3 regions of the Cronobacter dublinensis subsp. dublinensis LMG 23823 genome follow, and region 1 is predicted to be linked to each of the others. Evidence: predicted binding sites of a transcription regulator. Region 1 holds the regulator's gene; each other region holds the start of a gene.
The links. Region 1 encodes Fur, which represses iron uptake genes when iron is present. Its sites were predicted from a motif close to ATAATAATGAGAACNACTATCAA; they were not measured.
Positions count from the first base shown of each region.

Region 1 (7,132 bases):
CGCGGTTTTCGACCACTTTGGTGACGTTGGTATCCGCCGGGCCGCCGTTAGGCGGGTTGTATTTGATGCCGCCGTCGTCCGGCGGGTTGTGCGACGGCGTGATGACGATGCCGTCGGCCTGCGCGCCGCCGCGTTTGTTGTGTTCAAGGATGGCGTTAGAGACCGCAGGCGTCGGCGTGTAACCGTTGTTGTCCTGCACGATGATATCGACGCCGTTCGCCGCCAGCACTTCCAGCACGGAGATAAACGCGGGCTCGGAGAGCGCGTGCGTATCTTTACCGACGTAACACGGCCCGGTGATGCCGTTTTTGGCGCGCTCTTCGGCAATCGCCTGGGCGATGGCCAGAATGTGCGGCTCGTTAAAACTGTGACGCGCGGCGCTGCCGCGGTGGCCGGAAGTCCCGAACTTCACCGCGTGCTCCGCATTACCCACCATCGGCTTCAGCACATAGTACTGCGCGGTCAGCTGGGCGACGTTAATTAAATCACTCTGTTGTGCAGGCTGTCCCGCACGGTTATCGACTGCCATGGCCTGGTCCTTCTGACGCAAGAGTTAAATGGTGCCGCAAACCTTCTCAATCAATTCCGCCGGGAACTGCATGGTCTGCATGATGTGTTCAATCATGCTGCATTTGCGGCCTGTATTCGTGTTCGTGATAACCCAGAACGGCGTCCCCGGCACGTGGCGGGGTTTCGTCTGGTTGCCACTTTGCAGCAGCGTTTGCTCATCGCCTGCGAAATAGACGCGGGTACGACCGTGTAACGATTCGGTCGCGTCGGCAAACGCGTCTGCATCCAGTGAATAGAGTGTAGACAGCACCAGCATAAAACGATTGACCGCGCGTTTTTGTTCGGCGTATTCATCCGACAGCAGCAGCTCGCGCATGGCGCGAACGCGATCGCGCGCCGGGTTGGCCGGTTTTTCAGCGGCGGGCGCGACGGTTTCGGGAAGCTCTGCTTTGGCGGGTGTAGCAGCGACGTGCGAGGCGGCGGAAAACTTCAGCATGCGCCGTAAAATGTCGGACGCGCTTTCGCCAATATGCAGGGTGTGGCTGGCAATGTAGCGATACAGCTCGTCATCAACTTCAATCGTTTTCATCTTAATCCAGTGCGATTTCTTTTCTGAATACAAGTCATTGGGATTATAGAGTTAAAACCCAACAGCGGATAGCGTCAAACCAGGAAGGCCGCAAAAGTCGGAATTAACTGGAACCTTGCAGCCGGGCGGCAGAATGGTCAACATGATAACCTAACCTGTCAGTCGCCAAAAAAGAACTTTGCCATGAAATTAAATACCCGCACGCAATCTGCGCAACAACCGACTCAAAATACACCGATTGTGTTAATTCACGGGCTGTTCGGGAGTCTCGATAACCTCGGCGTGCTGGCCCGCGACCTGGTGCAGGATAATGACATCGTGCAGGTCGATTTACGCAACCACGGCCTTTCTGCGCGTAGCGAGGCGATGGATTACCCGGCGATGGCGCAGGATATTCTCGACACGCTGGATTCGCTGGGACTGAATAAGGTGATTCTTATCGGTCACTCGATGGGCGGCAAAGCGGCGATGGCCGTCACCGCGCTTGCCCCGGAGCGCATCGAAAAGCTGGTGGCGATTGATATCGCGCCGGTGGATTATCAGGTGCGCCGCCACGACGAGATATTCGCGGCCGTTAACGCGGTGAGCGATGCGGGCGCGACCTCCCGCCAGCAGGCAGCGGAAATCATGCGCCAGCATATCGCGGAAGAAGGCGTGATTCAGTTTCTGCTGAAGTCGTTTGTCGACGGCGAGTGGCGCTTTAACGTGCCGGTGCTGTGGGAGCAGTATGCGCATATCGTCGGCTGGCAGGCGATCCCCGCCTGGCACGGCCCGGCGCTGTTTATTCGCGGCGGCGCGTCGCCTTATGTGGAAGAAGCGCACCGCGAGGCGCTGCTGGCGCAATTCCCGCAGGCCCGCGCGCACGTTATCGCGGGGGCCGGTCACTGGGTTCATGCCGAAAAACCGCAGGCGGTGGTACGCGCTATCCGTCGTTTCCTGGAAACTGATTAAAAACAGACCGACCGGCGCCGTCGCGCGCCGGATGCGTTGGCGCGCTTCGCTGCCTCATGTATGATGGCGCGCTGAAATACCGTCGGGACCGCCCCGACAGCCTGTTTCCCCTGTCTATACTCATACCATGGCAAAAGAACAAACGGACCGCACAACGCTCGATCTCTTCGCGGATGAACGCCGTCCGGGCAGACCGAAAACCAATCCGCTGTCGCGAGATGAACAGCTGCGCATCAATAAGCGCAACCAGCTTAAGCGCGACAAAGTTCGCGGGCTTAAGCGCGTGGAGCTGAAGCTGAACGCCGACGCCGTGGACGCGCTGAATCATCTGGCGCAGGCGCGTAATATCAGCCGCAGCGAGCTGATTGAAGCCATGCTCCTCGCTCAGCTGCAGGCCTTGCAGGAGTAAGGTCTGGTCTGAATTTTACCCAAAAGGACGGGGCAATGTAGCAGAGAGTGCACCCGGCGCCTGATACCGTTTCCGCACCTTCGCCTGTTCTGCTATGATTGCCCTATCTGTGGGCGTTATGCCAGCACCATCACATTTAGATTCAAGAGGTTATTCTTCTTATGGCAATCGTAGGCATCTTTTTCGGCAGCGACACCGGCAACACCGAAAATATCGCAAAAATTATCCAGAAACAGCTCGGGAAAGACGTTGCTGAAGTGCATGACATTGCTAAAAGCAGCAAAGAGGATCTGGAAGCGTTCGATATTCTTCTGCTTGGCATCCCGACCTGGTACTACGGTGAAGCGCAGTGCGACTGGGACGACTTTTTCCCGACGCTGGAAGAAATTGACTTCAACGGTAAGCTGGTTGCGCTGTTCGGCTGCGGCGACCAGGAAGATTACGCGGAATACTTCTGCGACGCGCTGGGCACCATTCGCGATATTATCGAGCCGCGCGGCGCGACTATCGTTGGCCACTGGCCGACCGAAGGTTATCACTTCGAAGCGTCCAAAGGTCTGGCGGATGACGATCACTTCGTCGGCCTCGCGATTGACGAAGATCGCCAGCCGGAGCTCACCGCAGAACGCGTTGAGAAGTGGGTGAAGCAGGTTTCTGAAGAGCTGCACCTGCAGGAAATCATCAACGCCTGATGATAAACGGCGCGGGCGGCCGTCCGCGCCGGTTGATAGATAAAAGCAATGAAAATAATTGCTACAAATTTTTAACTTTCCCTCACTACGCTGTACAATGGCTTCCTTAATTATCAGGCCTTCACGTTAAAAACGCTGGCGGGTCCACGATTTTTAAGCTCTTTTTTGCCGGGTGCTTGCGGTTTTCATTTAGGCATGTCAGTTCTATAATGAGACGCATTCATCTTCGGCGTATCCGATGTATCGCTCCCTTTCGGGACGAGTCGTTAAGCAACAGGACAGATTCCGCATGACTGACAACAATACCGCATTAAAGAAGGCCGGCCTGAAAGTCACGCTTCCTCGATTAAAAATCCTCGAAGTGCTGCAGGAACCGGTCAATCATCATGTCAGTGCGGAAGACCTTTATAAGCGTCTGATTGACATGGGTGAAGAGATTGGCCTTGCCACGGTCTATCGCGTACTGAACCAGTTCGACGATGCCGGCATTGTCACCCGTCACAACTTCGAAGGCGGTAAATCCGTTTTCGAGCTGACGCAACAGCATCATCACGATCACCTGATCTGCCTCGATTGCGGCAAAGTGATCGAATTCAGCGATGAATCTATTGAAGCTCGTCAGCGTGAAATCGCGACGCGTCACGGCATCCGCCTGACTAACCACAGCCTCTATCTGTACGGTCACTGTGCCGATGGCGACTGCCGCGAAAACGAACACGCGCACGAGGTCGGCGAGAAATAACGCTCGTCATACCGCCTGCTCCAAAGCCGACCTGTGTCGGCTTTTTTATTGTCTGAAAACCAGAGACTGAAAATACAGCTGTACTATTTTAGATAAAAAACACTGCGCTGCGTATTTTAATACAGCGTACAATGCTTAATTAAACCATATCTATTTTATTAAATTGAAATTCAGAAAAGATAAATGTCTTTACCGGTCAATCAGTTAGGCAACGAATTATCACGATTGTTCATTTCCTCTTCCCTGCCCCTTATTGCAGCAATAAAAAAGCATCCATTAAGATACAGCAACGACATAATTTTATTTTAAACAAGGTAACCAATATGGTATTACCCTCCAAACCCCTTGCTGAGATTTATCGCATTGCTGATATTTTCAATAGTTACGGTAACTGGTCTCGTGCGGAGAAAAATACGCTGATCCCGCTGCGGGACGGGGAAATCTGTATCATACGCGGCGGTCAGTTCTCGCTGATGCGCCAGAGCGACCGGCTGCTGCTGGAAAAAAGCAGCGCCCCGTCGGTACTGGGCCTGGCCAGAAATTTAGGTAAATCCCAATTCGCAAAATTACAGGCGGATTCAGAATGTCATTATCAGTTAATTCCTTTTGATTATTTCATGCAGGAAATTGAAAAAAATCACTGCCAGTTACATCTCCTGGTTTTGTCCTCATGGATAATTAATATGCTTTGCTATCGCGAAGAGATTATGCTCGGCAGAAACAGCTTTAGTATGATTAAAGCCAATATCGAATGTCTGGCCGCGATGGATGAGTTTATGCGTAACCGGATTAACGTCGCAGATTATATTGTTAAAAAAACCAATCTTTCCCGCAGTATGGTAATGAAAACCCTTTCTCAGTTGCGCAGCGCGAAACATATTGAAATCAGTAAAGGTAAGCTGCTAGCCGTGCATTCCCTGCCTGACGCGCCGTAATACGCCGCCCCGATAAACCTAAAAGCCAGCCCGGAGGCTGGCTTTTTTATTATGCCGTTACGGCTGCAGGTGCTCCGTCCGGCTGTAACGTTTGCCGTCGTGGCTGACGCTGCGCACCTGCACGTCGCCCGTGACGCCCGGCGGTTGCGCGGCGTCATAGCGCTGCCAGCGCGCGCCGCCATCGGTGGAATACTCTACCGTCACGCCAGGCAGGCTGGTGTTCATCTGCAATACGCCTGCGTTAATGCGCGCGCCGGGCACCGGCAGACGGAACTGCACGCCTGCTTTTTCAAGCTTCGGCAATTCGCGGCTGCCGAGCAGATTCGCAAAGCGCGTCCAGTCTCGTTGCAGCGCTTTCACGTCAACCTGATGCGTTTCACCGCCTTTATACTCGCGGCCCGCCTGATAATCCTGTTCCCAGGCGGCGCGGTGCCAGGCGCGCTCCGCAACGGCCAGCAGACGTGGGTACATCATGTACTCCATCTGTTTATCGGTGCGCACCACTTCGCTCCAGAGCTGCGCCGAGAGGCCATACGCGCCCGGCCAGGGCTTGTCGGATTTGGCGCTGAACGTGTTGCCGTCGCGATCGACCGATGTCTCGGCGTTCTGCGGCAGGTTATCCGGCGCGAAGCTGAAAATCTTCCGCTCATCGCTGAAACGCGTGCCCCAGTAGTAGCCGCTCTCCGCCGGATTCACTTCGTTCGGGAAATCCAGGTAGACATAATCCGGGTTAGAAACCACCACACGGAAACCTTTATTCGCCCAGTCGTTGACGCTGTCAAAACCGCCCCAGTAAAGGGTGTCCCAGAAGTTCACGTTAACGTGCGAGGTCGCAAAGGCGCCGGCGTCTTTCGCATCCTTGAGGCCATCCTGCCAGGCCTGCATGGTGTCGATGCCGTGCGCTTTCACAAGCTTGCTGACCTCAACGCCAAAGTAGCTGGAGAGATGTTCGACATCGGCGACCACGCCGTCCTGCACCATCTTCTGACACACCGGCGAGCGCGCCCAGGGCTTATCCTGGCGACCTTTATCGATAATCCCCTTCCCGGCTTCCGGTTTCGTTTTATCGGTGTAACCGGTGCCAAGGTAGATATTTTTCGCCTCATCGCCGCCAAAATGCCAGGTCGTGAGCGGCTGCCCGGCCTCCCGGTGCATCTGCTGAATTTCGCTGATGACTTTGTCCACAAAACGGCGCGAAGCGTCGAGGCATGGGTTGAGGTAGCCGGTGCGGTTGTAATACTGCACGCCGGTGGTGACCGACGTATCCTGCGGGTCGAGCAGGCGGTACGCATTCGCCTCGTCGGGTTTACCCGCCTTCGCCAGCCGATCGTAGCGTGCCTCCATCGCGATCACCGCCGCACGGGCGTGGGCTGGCATGTCTATTTCCGGGATGACCTCAATCTGGCGCGCCGCGGCGTATTTCACGATGTCGATATAATCGGCGCGGGTGAAATAGCCGCTGCCGTTATTGTTCGTGTCCGGCCCGGAGCCGAGCTGCGGCAGCAGGCAGGTTTTTTCGCTCAGATCGTGGCAGCGTTTTCCGCCGATCTCAGTAAGCTCCGGCAGCCCCGGGATCTCGATACGCCAGCCTTCGTCATCACTTAAATGAAAGTGGAATTTATTCAGCTTATAGGCCGCCATCTGATCGAGCAGGCGCAGTACGGCGGCTTTGGTGTGAAAGTTACGCCCCACATCAAGGTGGATGCCGCGATAGTCAAACCGCGGCGCGTCCTGCGCGTCGAGCGTCGCGATACGCTGCGCGCCCTCCGCCGGGATAAGCGACAGCAGCGACTGCAAACCATAAAACACGCCCGCCCGATCGTAACCGGTAATCACCGCCTCTTTCGGACCGATATGCAGTTGATACGCCCCGGATACCGCCTCTTTACCGCTAAACGCGCGCGTCGCGATGGCCGTGCGTACCGGATAACCCACGCCCGTTTTCACCCCCAACAGCGCGAAGCGCGCATTGATAGCCTCCTGTGACGCGTTATCAAGCGCGGCGAGATCAAGCTGCACGCCCTTTTCGAGAGAGACGTCCTGCCCGTGCAGCCTTACCTGGCGAGGCGTAGGGATAATCTGCCCGCGCAGGCTCCCGGCGTTGAGTATTTTGACGTCGCTGTTTTTGTCAAAGCGCGCCCCGGCGGTCATTAAAATATTTTTATCCTCCGGGGTGCGTTTCCACTGGTCCTTCAACGGGCTGACGAAATCCGTCAGGGTTTCGGTATCGGTGCTGGCGATGACCTTCGGCGCGCCGTCGTCTGCGGTGACGTACCAGCGCGGCAGCACATCGGTGATAAACAG
Region 1 is NZ_CP012266.1:1,348,860-1,355,991, reverse strand. Features, by position in the region: gene pgm (phosphoglucomutase (alpha-D-glucose-1,6-bisphosphate-dependent)) at 1-529, opposite strand, end outside; gene seqA (replication initiation negative regulator SeqA) at 554-1,099, opposite strand; gene ybfF (esterase) at 1,283-2,050, shown strand; gene ybfE (LexA regulated protein) at 2,178-2,459, shown strand; gene fldA (flavodoxin FldA) at 2,621-3,151, shown strand; gene fur (ferric iron uptake transcriptional regulator) at 3,441-3,893, shown strand; gene AFK67_RS06180 (helix-turn-helix domain-containing protein) at 4,217-4,828, shown strand; gene AFK67_RS06175 (beta-N-acetylhexosaminidase) at 4,886-7,132, opposite strand, start outside.

Region 2 (7,132 bases), 980 kb from region 1:
CATCTGCGCCGGAAGAGACAGCGGGTAACGCTTTGCTGATGATTGCCGGGACAGTGGGTATTACTCTTGACGATGGTTTGCCAGAACCGGGCGTTATAAAGCGTGGTGCGATAGAGCGTGAGCTGAACGGCATTATTATTGACGGCTACCGTGTCGCCACAAATTGATAATCTGTCGCCGGGTGATAAATAAAATGTGGCTTTATACCACAGAATAAGTTTGATTGATTGTTGCGAAGAAATTAACGAAAATACAGAATTGGTCTCGGTGCTTACGACAGAATCAACAACCCGCCAGGTCATTCTACCCTCCATAATGGTTTTAGTGACTACAACGGCGTGTGCATCCCTTCACTGATGCGTACCCGCTAATTGTAGCGGCAATTCGGTAAGGTTTTGCCCGGAAATATCCAGTTATGGCAGTATGAGTAAAGAAAGTTTATTTTTGCTAATCAGTTATTGCTGATTTTTTGGCTGATTTAATTGCGCGGTTAACGATATCCTCTTCATTACTGCGTTCTGCAATAATCATCGCATTGCCATTAAGTAGAACCTGAAGCCGAAAAGCGTATTATTTTTCCTAAACCGAGAAGTCGGACGGCCCCGGCGCAACAATCCGCAAGACTGAATAAAAACCGAACGATACGCGAAGGCGGCGCATGGTAAAGAAAATTTAACTTAAGTGCGACCCTTAAGTGCATAAAAAAACACCGGGCAGGGCCGCCTGACCGGTGCTTTGCATAATAAAGCGTTTTACCAGGCGTAGCTGACGGTGGCTGTCACTGTCCGGCCTACGCCGTAGAAGCAGGCGGTATCTGAGGCGCAGGCGGAGACATATTTCTTGTCCGCCAGATTGTTAACGTTCATCTGCAGCGCCGCGCCTTTCAGCTGACCGTTAAGCGTGCCGAGATCGTAGCGCAGCATGGCGTCATAGAGATCGACCGACGGCACCTTAAACGTGTTTTTCGCATCGCCATAGCTGGTGCCGATATAGCGCACGCCTGCGCCTGCGGTAAGCCCGCGTAACGGCCCGCCCGGCAGGGTGTAGCTCGCGAAGGCAGAGGCCATATGCGCCGGAATGCGCGCCGGCGTTTTCCCTTCTGTGCCCGCGACGGTGGTGCTGACATTTTTGGCATCGGTCCAGGTGTAAGACGCGATAAGGTTCACGTTATCCGCAAGCGTGGCGTGCAGCTCGGTTTCAACCCCTTTTGACTCCACTTCGCCCGCGTTTTCGAAATACCCCAGCGTACTGTTGTACGTCGCGACGTTTGTCTGTTTCAAATCGTACAGCGCAAGCGACATCAGCACGCTGTCGGTCGGCTGATATTTCAGGCCCACTTCGGTCTGCTTACCCTCCATCGGTTTGAACGGTGCAGTGCCTGCGGCGCGGTTGCTTTGCAGGTTCGGTTCAAACGAGGTGCTGTAGCTCACGTAGGGTGAAAGACCGCTGTCGAAGGCGTAAAGCAGGCCAGTGCGCCAGGTGAACTTATTGTCATTCTGCTGCGTTGTGGTGTTTTGCAGCAGATCGGCGGTACGCACCTCCGAGGCGTCATAGCGGCCCGAGAGCAGCAGCTCCCAGCGGTTCCAGCTCACCTGATCCTGTAAATAAAGGCCCAACTGGTCGAGATCCTGCTGTTCACTGGTCACCGCCGTCAGCGCGCTGTCGCGGATGTCGATGCCATAGGTGGGGCGGGTCCAGTCAAGGTTATAGCGCGCACCGCTGTCGCGCGCGAGGCGCTGGTGGTCGCGGCTCTGTTTATAATCGACGCCGGTCAGCAGGGTATGGCTGAGCGCTGCGGTATCAAACCGCGCCTCCAGCTGGTTATCGAGCCCGAACTCTTTCGTGTCACGCTGTTCGTGCTGCGGGCGGCGCTGTAACAGGGTTGAACCGGCGGCGCTGTTGGCATAGACCAGATAGCGGTACTCCTGCGTGATATGACTGTAGCGGGCGTTCTGACGCAGGGTTACCGCGTCGTTCAGCTGATGCTCCAGCTCGTAGCCCACGGCCGTTTGTTCGCGACGCGACGTGTTGTAATCCGGGTCGCTGACGTTGAAATCGCGCGCGATTGTGCGCCCGTCCTCCGTCGCTTTTACGGTGCCGTACGCGGGCAGGAAGTTGCGATAACCGGCGTCGGGGTCTTTCTGGTAGCTCGTCAGCAGCGTGAAGCGCGTCTGATCGTTAGCGTACCAGGTGAGGGCGGGGGCGATTGCCACGCGGGACTCTTTATAATCGTCCACCTCGTTGTGTTGCGCGCGCCCCAGACCATTGAGCCGCCACAGCACGTGGCCTTCGTCGTCCAGCGCGCCGCCGACGTCAAACGCGCCCTCCGCCAGACGGTGATTGCCGGTGCGCAGCTGTACCTGCTGCGCTGCGTCACGGGAAGGGCGCTTGCTGGTCATGCTGATAAGCCCGCCGGGGTTCACCTGGCCGAAGAGTACCGACGCCGGGCCGCGCACCAGTTCGACGCGCTCCAGCAGCCACGGATCGACCACGCCGGTTTGCGAGCCAGCCGTCGCGCCGAAGCTCAGGCCGTCGAGAAATTTCGGCACGTAGCTGAATCCGCGCACGAAAACTTCGTCGTTGCGGTTGGAGCCGCCGCGATATTCGGTAAACGCCCCCGCGCTGTAGCGCAGCGCCTGCGATACCGAGGTGGCATCAAGCGCCGCCATCTGATCGCGCGTTACCACAGAGACCGACTGCGGCGTGCGAATAAGATCCGCGCTGGTTTTTGTCGCTGACCGCGTTTTGGTTGCGACCATGCCTTTCAGCGGCGCGTGCGGATCTTCCGCCACGCCACGGGTCACCACCATCGTCTCTTCGCCGGGCGTTGCCGCCTGCGCGCCACACCCGGCAGCCAGACTGAAGAGGCCTAAGGTGATTATCTTCTTATTTTTCATGACCATTCTTGTCGTTTTCCTTGTCTTCATCATTAACCTGCGCGAGACGGCGACAGCATGCCCCGCATCACCCCCGCGCCTGCAAGCGGCTTGATGATATTGAAAATCATTACCATTTGCATTAAGTTGTAAATAAATTTTCAGGGAGCAGCGAGTTGAAGCGGATTTCGATAGCGATAAGCCTGCTGGCGGGCGTCAGTACGCTGCCGGGCGAGGCGGCATCATGCCTTGCGGGCGGTGCGTCAGGGCAGCTGACCGGCACGTTTGACGCCAGCGGGCGCGCCTGTATTACCCAGCCGGTGATGGGAGAAAACTACGTCGCCGCCACGCTGACCGGCGCGACGCGGGCCGCGCTTACGGACGCGCGCCAGCACCCCCTGCGCACGCTTATCGCGCGCGGCCCGGCGGACGGTACGCATTCGCTACTCTTTGCGTTGCCAGCGCGGCAGGTATCGACGCTGATACTGCAGGGTGAACCGGGCGCGGGCTGGTCGCTGCGCTGGCAGGCGCAGGAGACCGTGCCGCTCGATCGCGCGCAATCGCTCGCGCCGGTGAGCCCGACGCTACAACAGCTGGCGCGCCATCTCGCGGCGGGCGGCGATACCACGGCGTTCTGGCGTGATATCACTTTGCGCGGCGCGCCGCTGGTGGAGCCGGTCGATGATGACCACCGGCGCGTCACGTTCCTGTGGCGCGGCGCGCGCCGTAACGTATTTATTCTCGGCTCGCCCGCAGGCGATCACGACCCGCTGTTCCGCCTCGGGCAGTCGGACGTCTGGTTTCGCAGCTATGTTGTGCCTGCCGATACGCTGATGCAGTACAAGCTCGCGCCGGATGTGCCTGAGACCCACGGCGGCGCGCGGGAGCAGCGCCGCGCGATCCTCGCGACCGCGCAGGCGGACCCGCTTAACCCGCAGCAATTTCTCCCGGCCCGTGACGACCGCTGGAACCGCTATTCGCTGCTGGCGCCCGGCGGTATGCGTCAGTGCGGCGCAGCGGCGGATCTCAGCGAGGTACGGCACGGGACGCTGACGCGCCATACGTTTGACAGCGCGCGGCTCGGCAACCGGCGCGATATACAGATTTATCGCCCGTCACAGGCGGCGCGCTGGACGCTGATGGTGTTTGATGGCAACACGTATCAGGACGACTACCGGCTGGCATCGGTCATTGACCGCCTGATTGCCGACCGGCGTCTGCCGCCCGTGAATGTCGTGTTTATCGACAGTCTTGATTTCGCCCGGCGCAGCCACGAGCTGCCGCCCAATCGCGATTTCGCCGATATGATGGCCCTGGAGCTGCGTCCCTGGCTGCGGGCGCGCGGCATCGCGTCTCCCGGACCGCGCACCATCGTCACCGGCTCCAGCTATGGCGGGCTGGCGGCATCCTGGGTGGCGCTGCGTTATCCGGCGGCGTTCGGCAATGTGCTGAGCCTGTCCGGTTCATACTGGTGGGCGCCCGCAGGCGAGCCCGCGAGCTGGTTGACGCGCGAATATCAACACGCGCCGCGCCTGCCGGTGCGCTTCTGGCTACAGGCCGGCAGGTTTGAAACCCAGGGGCCAGACGGCGGCATTTACCGCAACACCGAAGAATTTGCGCAGGTGCTGAAAGAGAAAGGCTATGCGGTGAGTTTTCATCCCTGGTCGGGCGGGCATGATTACGTGGTGTGGTGTGAGGCAATGATGCAGGGCGTGCGGGCGCTGACGCAGACTCGCCGCGGGCACGGCGAGCCGGGCTGACTACAGCGCGCTCAGCTGGTGATAAAGCGGGCCGGCGTTTTTATCGAGCTGGGGAAACAGGCTTTGCGGCCAGGGATCGGGCAGGGCGTGGTTCCAGGCGAGTTCGACAAAGGTCTCCGGCTCGCTGACGCTGTAACTGAAGCTGGAAAAGGTGGCGGCGGCTTTTACTTCGACATCCGCGAGTTCAGGCGCGTTGCCGCTCTGGATCCGCCAGACATAAAGCAGTTCGACATCGCGAATGTTCACTTCGCTCATCACGCGGGCTACGTCGTCACGGTGAAGGGTACGCCAGCGCGCCGTGGTGTTCTGCGCGACGAGCTGATTACTGTGAACGCGGAATTTATCGGTCAGCCCGGCAAGCTCGGGTTCCGGTAATTTACAGGAGTAGAGGATGACATGGCGTCCGCCCGCATCTTCAAATGTGCGCCATTCACCATTAACACAATCGGTGCGGGCCTCGAAAGCCTGACCGAGGGTACTCTCTCCGGCGCTGATGGCTTTCACCTGCCCGATGATGTCGTCATCGCACCCCTGCAATAAAAACATTGCCCCGACCACTGCCTGAATGCCGGACCGTTTCATCTCACTCTCCCTTGCCCTGCAAGCGCGATGAACACGCACCCTCGCTTCCAGGTGTGATGGTTGGCGGGTATGGCGTATCAGAAACGCCCGCCGCAGGTTACTGCTTTCATGCTTATCTGTTATCGGCCGCGTTTCGCATCGCTTTAATTTTATTAAAAAAGTCGGAAAATCCCGGCGTGCGGCTTGCCCAGGTGCGCCGGGCGTGGACTACACTTGAAGTTAATGCGTTACGCGGGGAGCCGATATGCCTTCTGTCCAGCTGCATCTGAAAGACCGTCCGGAAGTGGATTTTACCGCCACCTATAGCGTCAGTGAACCGGATAGCGTGACCGGGGAGACGATAAAAACGTTTGAAGTGGGTAAAGCGCAGCAGATCAATGAATTTTCCACACTGTCGCAAGGGGAGATTATCAGTGTGGTTCTGCCCAGCGGAGAGGCGCAGGAGGTACTGTTGACTGATGAAACGGACGATACATGGATTTTCAGCAGCCGCACGGCGTAATCATACGCGGTGCTAACGACACAAAAAAGGAGAACGCATGGCGCTCTCCTTTATTTATTGGCAGATAACGTATGTCCAGCCGGTTAACAACCCGTCTGATAGGCTTGCGTTAAATACCGTAAACGCGGTCAGCACCCTGCGAGCGCAGGGTGCATAACGTTATGGTCAGGAACGACCGCCGCTCTTTTCACCACCTTTGCGTCCTGCTTCAGAAGCGCGATCCGGGTCGTTTTTAAAGTTGCCACCGCTCTGCTGACCGCCTTTCTGGCCTGCTTCAGAGGCGCGTTGCGGATCGTTTTTAAAGTTCCCGCTGCTGTGCTGACCGCCTTTCTGACCTGCTTCAGAGGCACGCTGACGATCTTCTGCGAAATTACCTGAACCACCACGATGCTGAGTCATATATTCTCCTCATGTTGTTGGTTTTACTTAATTCAGCAATGCGTCATTGCTGCGAAACGTATTTATAACTGTAGAAAAGGATATTTAATGGTGCAAGTTGAATTGGCATTAAAATAATAATCGGGATGGAGGTGATTGTTTTGCTGACAATTTTATTTGCTTGCCTGTTTTTGTTTTGATGATATTTAGCGCCTGGCTTTGTTTGCGTGTTTAATATATTAACGAGCCGGTGAAAAGGTATTTTTCAAGATGCTAATAGTAGAGGTGAATTCATATTATGACGTGCTTTGTCATATTTTGTTGCTGCGGGTAACGCGACAGAAGGGCGAGTGACGCACAGACGCAAGCAAGCCGAAAGCCGCGCCAGATGGGCAGCAGGAGGAGACGAAAGGGGATGCAAGACCAGCGCGACAATATGAAAAAAGTGGCTCCTCCCTGAACCAATGGTCTCCCTGGTGTTGGCAAAGATAACTTTAGTGAAAGGCTAAGGCATGAGATAAGCGTAGACCGGAAATATCCCTTCACCAGAATCTTTTGCAATTAAGTGATTTCAGTAACATCATTGCGCAGCGAAATGATTTGAAATGTCCATTATTAGACAATTTAATCAACAGCCCTGCTTAATAATAAACCGTGTAAAGTGACGGGTTATTATGGCGTGGGGAAGTTGAGAAAATGATCCCGGTTCGATTAACGCGCCGGGAACAGCTTTTGTGCGCCGTGCGCGGTTATACCCACTGCGCGATATATTCCGGATCGACCGGGCGCGAGAAGTAATAGCCCTGCGCTTCATCGCAGCCGAACTCCAGCAGCAGGCGCGCGGTTTCGGCATCTTCAACGCCCTCCGCCAGCACCACGTAGTCCAGCTCTTTAAGCATCTGAATGACGTTTCGCACGATAATCTGGCTTGCCCGGTCTTGCGCAATGCGGCTGGTGAGCGAGCGGTCGAGCTTGATGATATCGATAGGGATTCGGCGCAGGTAGTTGATATTACTGTAGCCCGCGCCGAAGTC
Region 2 is NZ_CP012266.1:2,325,551-2,332,682, reverse strand. Features, by position in the region: gene iraM (anti-adapter protein IraM) at 1-302, opposite strand, end outside; gene AFK67_RS10600 (TonB-dependent siderophore receptor) at 753-2,903, opposite strand; gene AFK67_RS10595 (alpha/beta hydrolase-fold protein) at 3,053-4,636, shown strand; gene AFK67_RS10590 (hypothetical protein) at 4,637-5,218, opposite strand; gene AFK67_RS10585 (hypothetical protein) at 5,463-5,720, shown strand; partial or broken gene AFK67_RS23620 (general stress protein) at 5,886-5,933, opposite strand; partial or broken gene AFK67_RS10580 (general stress protein) at 5,958-6,119, opposite strand; gene AFK67_RS10575 (GGDEF domain-containing phosphodiesterase) at 6,848-7,132, opposite strand, start outside.
Region 2: the regulator Fur is predicted to act here: its motif matches at 2,997-3,019, upstream of AFK67_RS10600 (TonB-dependent siderophore receptor).

Region 3 (7,132 bases), 1.9 Mb from region 1:
CCCGCCATCGTCGGACGGGAAAATCTGATGCAGGCGGGGGCTATCACCATGCTGACGGTACGGCTCGGGTCGGTGATTTCGCCGCTGCTCGGCGGGATGCTGCTCGCCTGGGGCGGTGTGGCCTGGAACTACGCGCTGGCGGCGCTCGGCACGTTTCTGACGCTCCTGCCTCTGCTTACGCTCCCGGCGCTGCCCGCGCCGCAGATGCAGCGCCAGCACCCGCTGCGCGCGCTGGCGGACGGCCTGCGATTTCTTGTCGCAAGCCCGATCGTCGGCGGCGTGGCGCTCATCGGCGCGCTGCTGACGATGGCGAGCGCGGTGCGCGTGCTTTATCCGGCGCTGGCCAGTCACTGGCAGATGGCGAGCGGTGAAATCGGTGTGCTTTACGCCGCCGTGCCGCTCGGCGCGGCGCTGGGCGCGCTTACCAGCGGCGGGCTGGCGCACTCCCTTCGTCCCGGCCGCACGATGCTTATCGCCTCGGTGCTGGGGCTGGCGGCGGTTGGCGTGTTCAGTCTGATGCCCTGGTGGCCGCTGGCATTTGTCTGCCTGGCGCTGTTCGGCTACCTGAGCGGCATCAGCTCGCTGATTCAATACCAGCTTATTCAGCTTCAGACGCCGGATCACATGCTCGGGCGCATTAACGGACTGTGGACCGCGCAAAACGTCACGGGCGACGCCATCGGCGCGGCGCTGCTGGGCGGCATGGGCGCGCTGCTCTCGCCGGTCAGCTCCGCGAGCGCGGGCGGGCTGGGGCTCGCGGTTATCGCTATCGTATTGACGCTGCTCTTTAGCGAGCTGCGTCGTCTGCGTCAGGCCCCGCCGCCACCGGCGCAGGCGTAACAAAAAGGGGCCAGGCGGCCCCTTTTTTATGCTTTAAACAGCGTCTCAAGCCTCTTCAGCAGCAGGCTGGCGCTGTAGTAGTCGAGACGGAAGGTTTCGGTGCCAAGCGCGTAGACCCGTTTGTGCTGCACTGCCGGAAGATGCGCCAGCAGCGGATCGCGCATTAGCGCCGCCGCGTCGTTATCATCGCCCGCGAACAACAGCAGCGTCTCGCCGTTAAGCCCTGCCGCCAGCGTCTCCCCGCCGAGCTGAATGATATCGTGGCGTTTGCCCATGCTGGTCAGGCCGTGCGCGGCGGGCGGTGGCGCGAGCGTAAAGCCGAGCTGGCCGAGCAGTTTTCCCTGCGCCGAATCTGCGGTCCAGAGATTCGCGCCGTGCGCCGCCGGGTTATAGACCAGCGCGCTCACGGGCTGCGGCGGCAGTGCCATGTGCGTTTTCGCCTGCGCGAGCTGTTTATCAAACTGCGCGATGCGCGCGGCCGCCTGTTTCTCATGGCCGGTGATCTCGCCAAGCTGGGTTAACAATTGCTGCCAGCTTTTGTCGTCGTAATTAATCACAAGCGTCGGGGCGATAGCGGAAAACTGCTCATAGAGCGCCAGCGCGGAATCGCCGCCGGTGGCGCTGACCAGAATGAGATCCGGCATCTGCGCGGCCACGGCTTCGGCGTTCGGCTCGCCGATATACAGCCGTTCTACGTGACGCGCTTTCGCCACTTCTCCCCACTGGCGCAGGAACCCCTGGCCGTCGGCGACGCGGTTGCCCGGCGAGGTGGCGCCGCTCGCCACGACCGGCGCGTCAATCGCCAGCAGCGACCCGGTCAGCGTGACGCTGGTCGAGACAATACGCTGCGGCGCTTTATCAAGCGTCTGCACGCCGCGGCTGTCGGTTATCTGGCGCGGCCAGTCCGCCGCCTGTGAAAGTGAGGAAATTCCTAAAACCAGCAGGCTGGCGGCGAGTATGGCGCGCAGGGAGAAAGTGAACGTCACGACAACATATCCTGTCAGAAGAGTTAATAATGCTTCTCATTTTCACCATTTGTCGACGGGATGCAAGCGACGCCGCCGCCCTGAATTCGCCTCTGCGGTTGACATGCCCGCCATTTCGCCTTAGGTTACGCCTCCAAATACAAATGATAACAATTATCAGTTCTCTTTTTTGGTACAGGAGGAGCGCATGGACACGTCACTGGCCGGGGAGTGCCGCAAGGCTACCGCATCCCTTTCATCTGACAGCTTTTTCTTCATGTCGCCTTATCACAGTTTCACGACCCGCGGCTGTTTCGCGCGGATCGATACGCCAGCCGTAGATGGCGAAGCCCGCCATGGTGTGTTTCAGACCGCGCTGCGCGACGCCTTTGACCGCGCCCGGCGTAGCGGCATTGCGCGCCCGATGGTGGTCGGGGCGATCCCGTTCGACACCCGCCAGCCTTCCGCGCTGTTTATTCCCGAAAGCCGCAGCGACTTCACGCCCGCCGGTTATGCGCTGCCCGAACGCGCCGCCGCGCCGCGCGTGAAAAGCCGTACAGAACTCCCGGAGCAGGAGGCGTTTATGGCGATGGTGGCGCGCGCCGCCGCGCTGACCGACACGCCTGAGGTGAGCAAAATCGTGCTCTCCCGGCTTATCGACCTTACCACCGACACACCGCCGGACAGCCTCGCGTTGCTGGCGCGGCTGGTGGCGCAAAACCCCGCGAGCTTTAACTTCCACGTGCCGCTGCCGGATGGTGGCACGCTGCTTGGCGCGAGCCCGGAACTGCTGCTGCGCAAAGATGGCAATACGTTCAGCTCGCTGCCGCTGGCGGGCTCCGCGCGCCGCCACGCCGACGCGCGTGAGGATAACGCGGCCGGGCAGGCGCTGCTTTGCTCCGCCAAAGACCGGCACGAGCATGAACTGGTGACGCAGGCGATGCGCGACCTCCTCGTGCCGCGCAGCCATCGCCTGGCGATGCCGGGCGCGCCGGAGCTTATCACCACGCCGACGCTCTGGCATCTCGCGACGCCGGTCGAGGGCGAGACGCGCTTTGCGGACGATAACGCGCTGTCGCTCGCCTGCCTGTTGCACCCGACGCCCGCGCTAAGCGGCTTCCCGCACGAGGCGGCGAAAGCGTCTATCGCCGAACTGGAGCCGTTCGATCGCGAGCTGTTCGGCGGCATCGTCGGCTGGTGTGATGCCGAGGGCAACGGCGAGTGGGTGGTGACCATCCGCTGTGCGCGGCTGTGCGGCAATCAGGTCCGGCTGTTCGCGGGCGCGGGCATTGTCCCGGCGTCCGACCCGCTTTCGGAGTGGCGCGAAACCGGCACCAAACTCTCCACCATGCTTCACGTTTTAGGGCTTCACTGAGGGCTGCGCATGACTATTCCTTATACCCGCTGGCCGGATGATTTCGCCGCGCGCTACCGCGCCAAAGGCTACTGGCTCGACCTGCCGCTCACCGATATTGTGAGCCGCCACGCGCAGAGCGCCGCGACCGCGGTTATCGACGGCGAGCGCCGCTTCAGCTATCGCGAACTGGACGCTGCCTCCAAGCGGCTTGCGGGCGCGCTGTCGCGCCGTGGCCTGAAAAACGGCGACACCGCGCTGGTGCAGCTTGGCAACGTGGCGGAGTTTTACATTGTCTTCTTCGCGCTCTTGAAAATCGGCGTCGCGCCGGTCAATGCGCTCTTCAGCCATCAGCGCACCGAGCTTGACGCCTACGCGCGCCAGATTGCGCCCGCGCTGCTCATTGCCGACCGCGAGCACGCGCTCTTTGCCGATGACGCTTACGCCGACGCGCTGGCCGCGAAAACGCCAACGCTGCGCCTGACGCTGCTGCGCGGCGATACCCTGGAGGCGCTTATCGCCGAGCCGCAGGCCGGTTTCACACCCGCGCCATCTGCCGCCGATGAAGTGGCGTTTTTCCAGCTCTCCGGCGGCAGCACCGGCACGCCGAAGCTTATTCCGCGCACGCACAACGACTACTACTACAGCATCCGCCGCAGCACAGAGCTCTGCGCCTTCAGCCGCGAGACGCGCTATCTCTGCGCGCTGCCCGCCGCCCATAACTACCCGTTAAGCTCGCCCGGCGCGCTCGGCGTGTTTTTCGCCGAAGGCTGCGTGGTGCTGGCGCGCGACCCAAGCGCGACGCTCTGCTTCCCGCTGATTGAACAGCACCAGATTAACGTCACCGCGCTGGTGCCGCCCGCCGTCAGCCTCTGGCTGCAGGCCATTCAGGAGTGGGGCACCAATCGCGCGCTGGCGTCGCTTAAGCTCCTGCAGGTCGGTGGCGCGCGGCTCTCCGACACGCTCGCCGCGCGTATTCCGGCGGAGATCGGCTGCCAGCTTCAGCAGGTGTTCGGCATGGCCGAGGGGCTGGTGAACTACACCCGCCTTGACGACCCGGATGCGCGCATTTTCACGACCCAGGGCTGTCCGATGAGCCCGGACGATGAAGTCTGGGTGGCCGATGAAGATGGCAATCCGCTGCCGCGCGGCCAGGTGGGGCGCCTGATGACGCGCGGCCCGTACACCTTCCGGGGCTACTACAACAGCCCGGCGCACAACGCCAGCGCCTTTGACGACAACGGGTTTTACTGCTCCGGCGATCTGATAGCGATTGACGAACACGGCTACATCACCGTTCAGGGCCGCGAGAAAGATCAGATCAACCGCGGCGGCGAGAAGATCGCCGCCGAAGAGATAGAAAACCTGCTGCTTGGACATGAGGCCATCGTCCACGCGGGGCTGGTCTCGATGGAAGACAGCCTGCTCGGCGAGAAGAGCTGCGCCTATATCGTCACTAACCGGGCTGTTAAAGCGGTGGAGATCCGCCGTTATCTGCGCGAGCTGGGCGTCGCCGATTTCAAACTGCCGGACCGCGTGGAGCGCGTCGATGCGCTGCCGCTCACGCCAGTCGGCAAAGTGGATAAAAAACAACTGCGTCTCTGGCTGGCGGCGCGCCAGTCTGCAACCGAGTAAGGAAAGAAAATGGCTATCCCTAAACTGAACGCCTATGCGCTGCCGGGCGCAGCGGATCTCCCGCAAAACAAAGTCAGCTGGGCCTTTGAGCCGCAGCGCGCGGCGCTGCTTATCCACGACATGCAGGAGTATTTCCTTAATTTCTGGGGCGAGAACTGCCCGATGATTGAACAGGTGGTGGCGAATATCGCCGCGCTGCGCCAGTACTGCAAAGCGCAGGGCATTCCGGTGTATTACACCGCGCAGCCGAATCAGCAGAGCGACGCCGACCGCGCGCTCTTAAACGACATGTGGGGGCCGGGGCTTAATAACCATCCCGATAAACAAAAAGTGGTGGCGGCGCTCGCGCCAGATGCCGACGACACGGTGCTGGTGAAGTGGCGTTACAGCGCCTTTCATCGCTCACCGCTGGAGCAGGCGCTGAAAGAGATGGGCCGCGACCAGCTGATCATTTGCGGCGTCTACGCGCATATTGGCTGCATGATCACCGCCACCGACGCTTTTATGCGCGATATCAAGCCGTTTATGGTGGCCGACGCGCTGGCCGATTTTAGCCGTGAAGAGCATCTGATGGCGCTGACGTATGTCGCGGGCCGCGCCGGGCGCGTGGTGATGACCGCCGACCTGTTGCCCGACGCTGAGCCTGACGTGCCGGACAGCAAAGCGGCGCTGCGTGCGCGGGTATTGCCGCTGCTGGATGAGTCCGACGAGCCGGAAGATGACGAGAACCTCATCGATTACGGGCTCGATTCCGTGCGCATGATGGCGCTCGCGGCGCGCTGGCGCAAAGTGCATGGCGATATCGACTTCGTGATGCTGGCGAAAAACCCGACCATCGACGCCTGGTGGGCGCTGCTTTCCAGGGAGCCGCAGGCATGACGCTGGATTTCAGCGGCCAGACGGTCTGGGTCACGGGCGCGGGCAAAGGCATCGGCTACGCCACCGCGCGGGCGTTTGCGCAGGCCGGTGCGACGGTGACCGGCTTCGACCTCGCGTTCCCGCATGCCGATTATCCGTTCGCCTGTGAGACGCTCGACGTGGCGGATGCCGCCGGAGTGGCGGCGGTCTGTCAGCGTTTGCTGCGGGACGACGCACGCCTCGACGTGCTGGTGAACGCGGCGGGCATTCTGCGCATGGGGGCCACGGACGCGCTCGCGCTGGACGACTGGCAGCAGACGCTCGCGGTGAACGTCGGCGGCGCGTTTAATTTTTTCCAGCAGACGATGGCAACATTCCGCGCGCAGAAGCGTGGGGCTATCGTGACGGTCGCCTCGGACGCCGCGCACACGCCGCGTATCGGGATGTCGGCGTATGGCGCGTCGAAGGCGGCGCTCAAGAGCCTGGCGCTGACCGTGGGGCTGGAGCTGGCGTCCTGCGGGGTGCGCTGCAATCTGGTGTCGCCGGGCTCGACCGATACCGATATGCAACGCACGTTATGGCACAGTGACGATGCCGAACAGCAGCGCATTCGCGGGTTCGCGGAGCAGTTTAAGCTCGGTATTCCGCTTGGAAAAATCGCGCAGCCGCAGGAGGTGGCGAACACGATTTTGTTCCTGGCCTCCGATCTGGCCAGCCACATTACGCTGCAGGATCTCGTTATCGACGGCGGCTCAACGCTTGGGGCATAAATGATCTGGAAACGTCACATGACGCTTGAGGCGCTCAACGCGACCAGCGTCGGCACGCTAGTGGAGCATCTCGGCATTATCTATACCCGCATCGGCGACGATTTGCTGGAGGCGACCATGCCAGTGGATACCCGCACCCATCAGCCGTTCGGTCTGTTGCACGGCGGGGCCTCGGCGGCACTCGCTGAAACGCTCGGCTCGATGGCGGGTTACCTCACCACCCGCGACGGGCAGTGCGTGGTGGGCACCGAGGTCAGCGCGTCGCATCACCGTGCGGTATCGCAGGGCCAGGTGCGCGGCGTCTGCCAGCCGCTGCATCTCGGGCGACAAAGCCAGTGCTGGGAAATCGTAATTTTCGACGAGCAAGGACGGCGCTGCTGCACCAGCCGGTTGAGCACGGCAATTCTGGGATAGCACTCATTGTCGGGTTTGTCGGTTCTGTTGATGTTGTAGGGTGGGTGCGCTTCGCTTACCCACCCTACGAAAATAACACCTTCCCCCCAACCTTCAGCACTGAGCGCGGATGCGAGGGGGTTATTGCGGCTTCGCTTACCCGCCCTACGGTTACGCGGGTTTTATAAGGCGTTTGCGATCCGCTTAACCGCCCCCGCGGCGTAACACCCCGCGCATCATTATCCCGTGATCCCGCTAACAGACTGGCGTAAATCCTGGCGGCTGGCGCGCGTTTCTCTGCACCCTACATTGTTAAA
Region 3 is NZ_CP012266.1:3,227,250-3,234,381, reverse strand. Features, by position in the region: gene entS (enterobactin transporter EntS) at 1-840, shown strand, start outside; gene fepB (Fe2+-enterobactin ABC transporter substrate-binding protein) at 867-1,808, opposite strand; gene entC (isochorismate synthase EntC) at 2,014-3,180, shown strand; gene AFK67_RS22940 ((2,3-dihydroxybenzoyl)adenylate synthase) at 3,190-4,794, shown strand; gene AFK67_RS22935 (isochorismatase) at 4,804-5,673, shown strand; gene entA (2,3-dihydro-2,3-dihydroxybenzoate dehydrogenase EntA) at 5,670-6,422, shown strand; gene entH (proofreading thioesterase EntH) at 6,423-6,836, shown strand.
Region 3: the regulator Fur is predicted to act here: its motif matches at 1,964-1,986, upstream of fepB (Fe2+-enterobactin ABC transporter substrate-binding protein).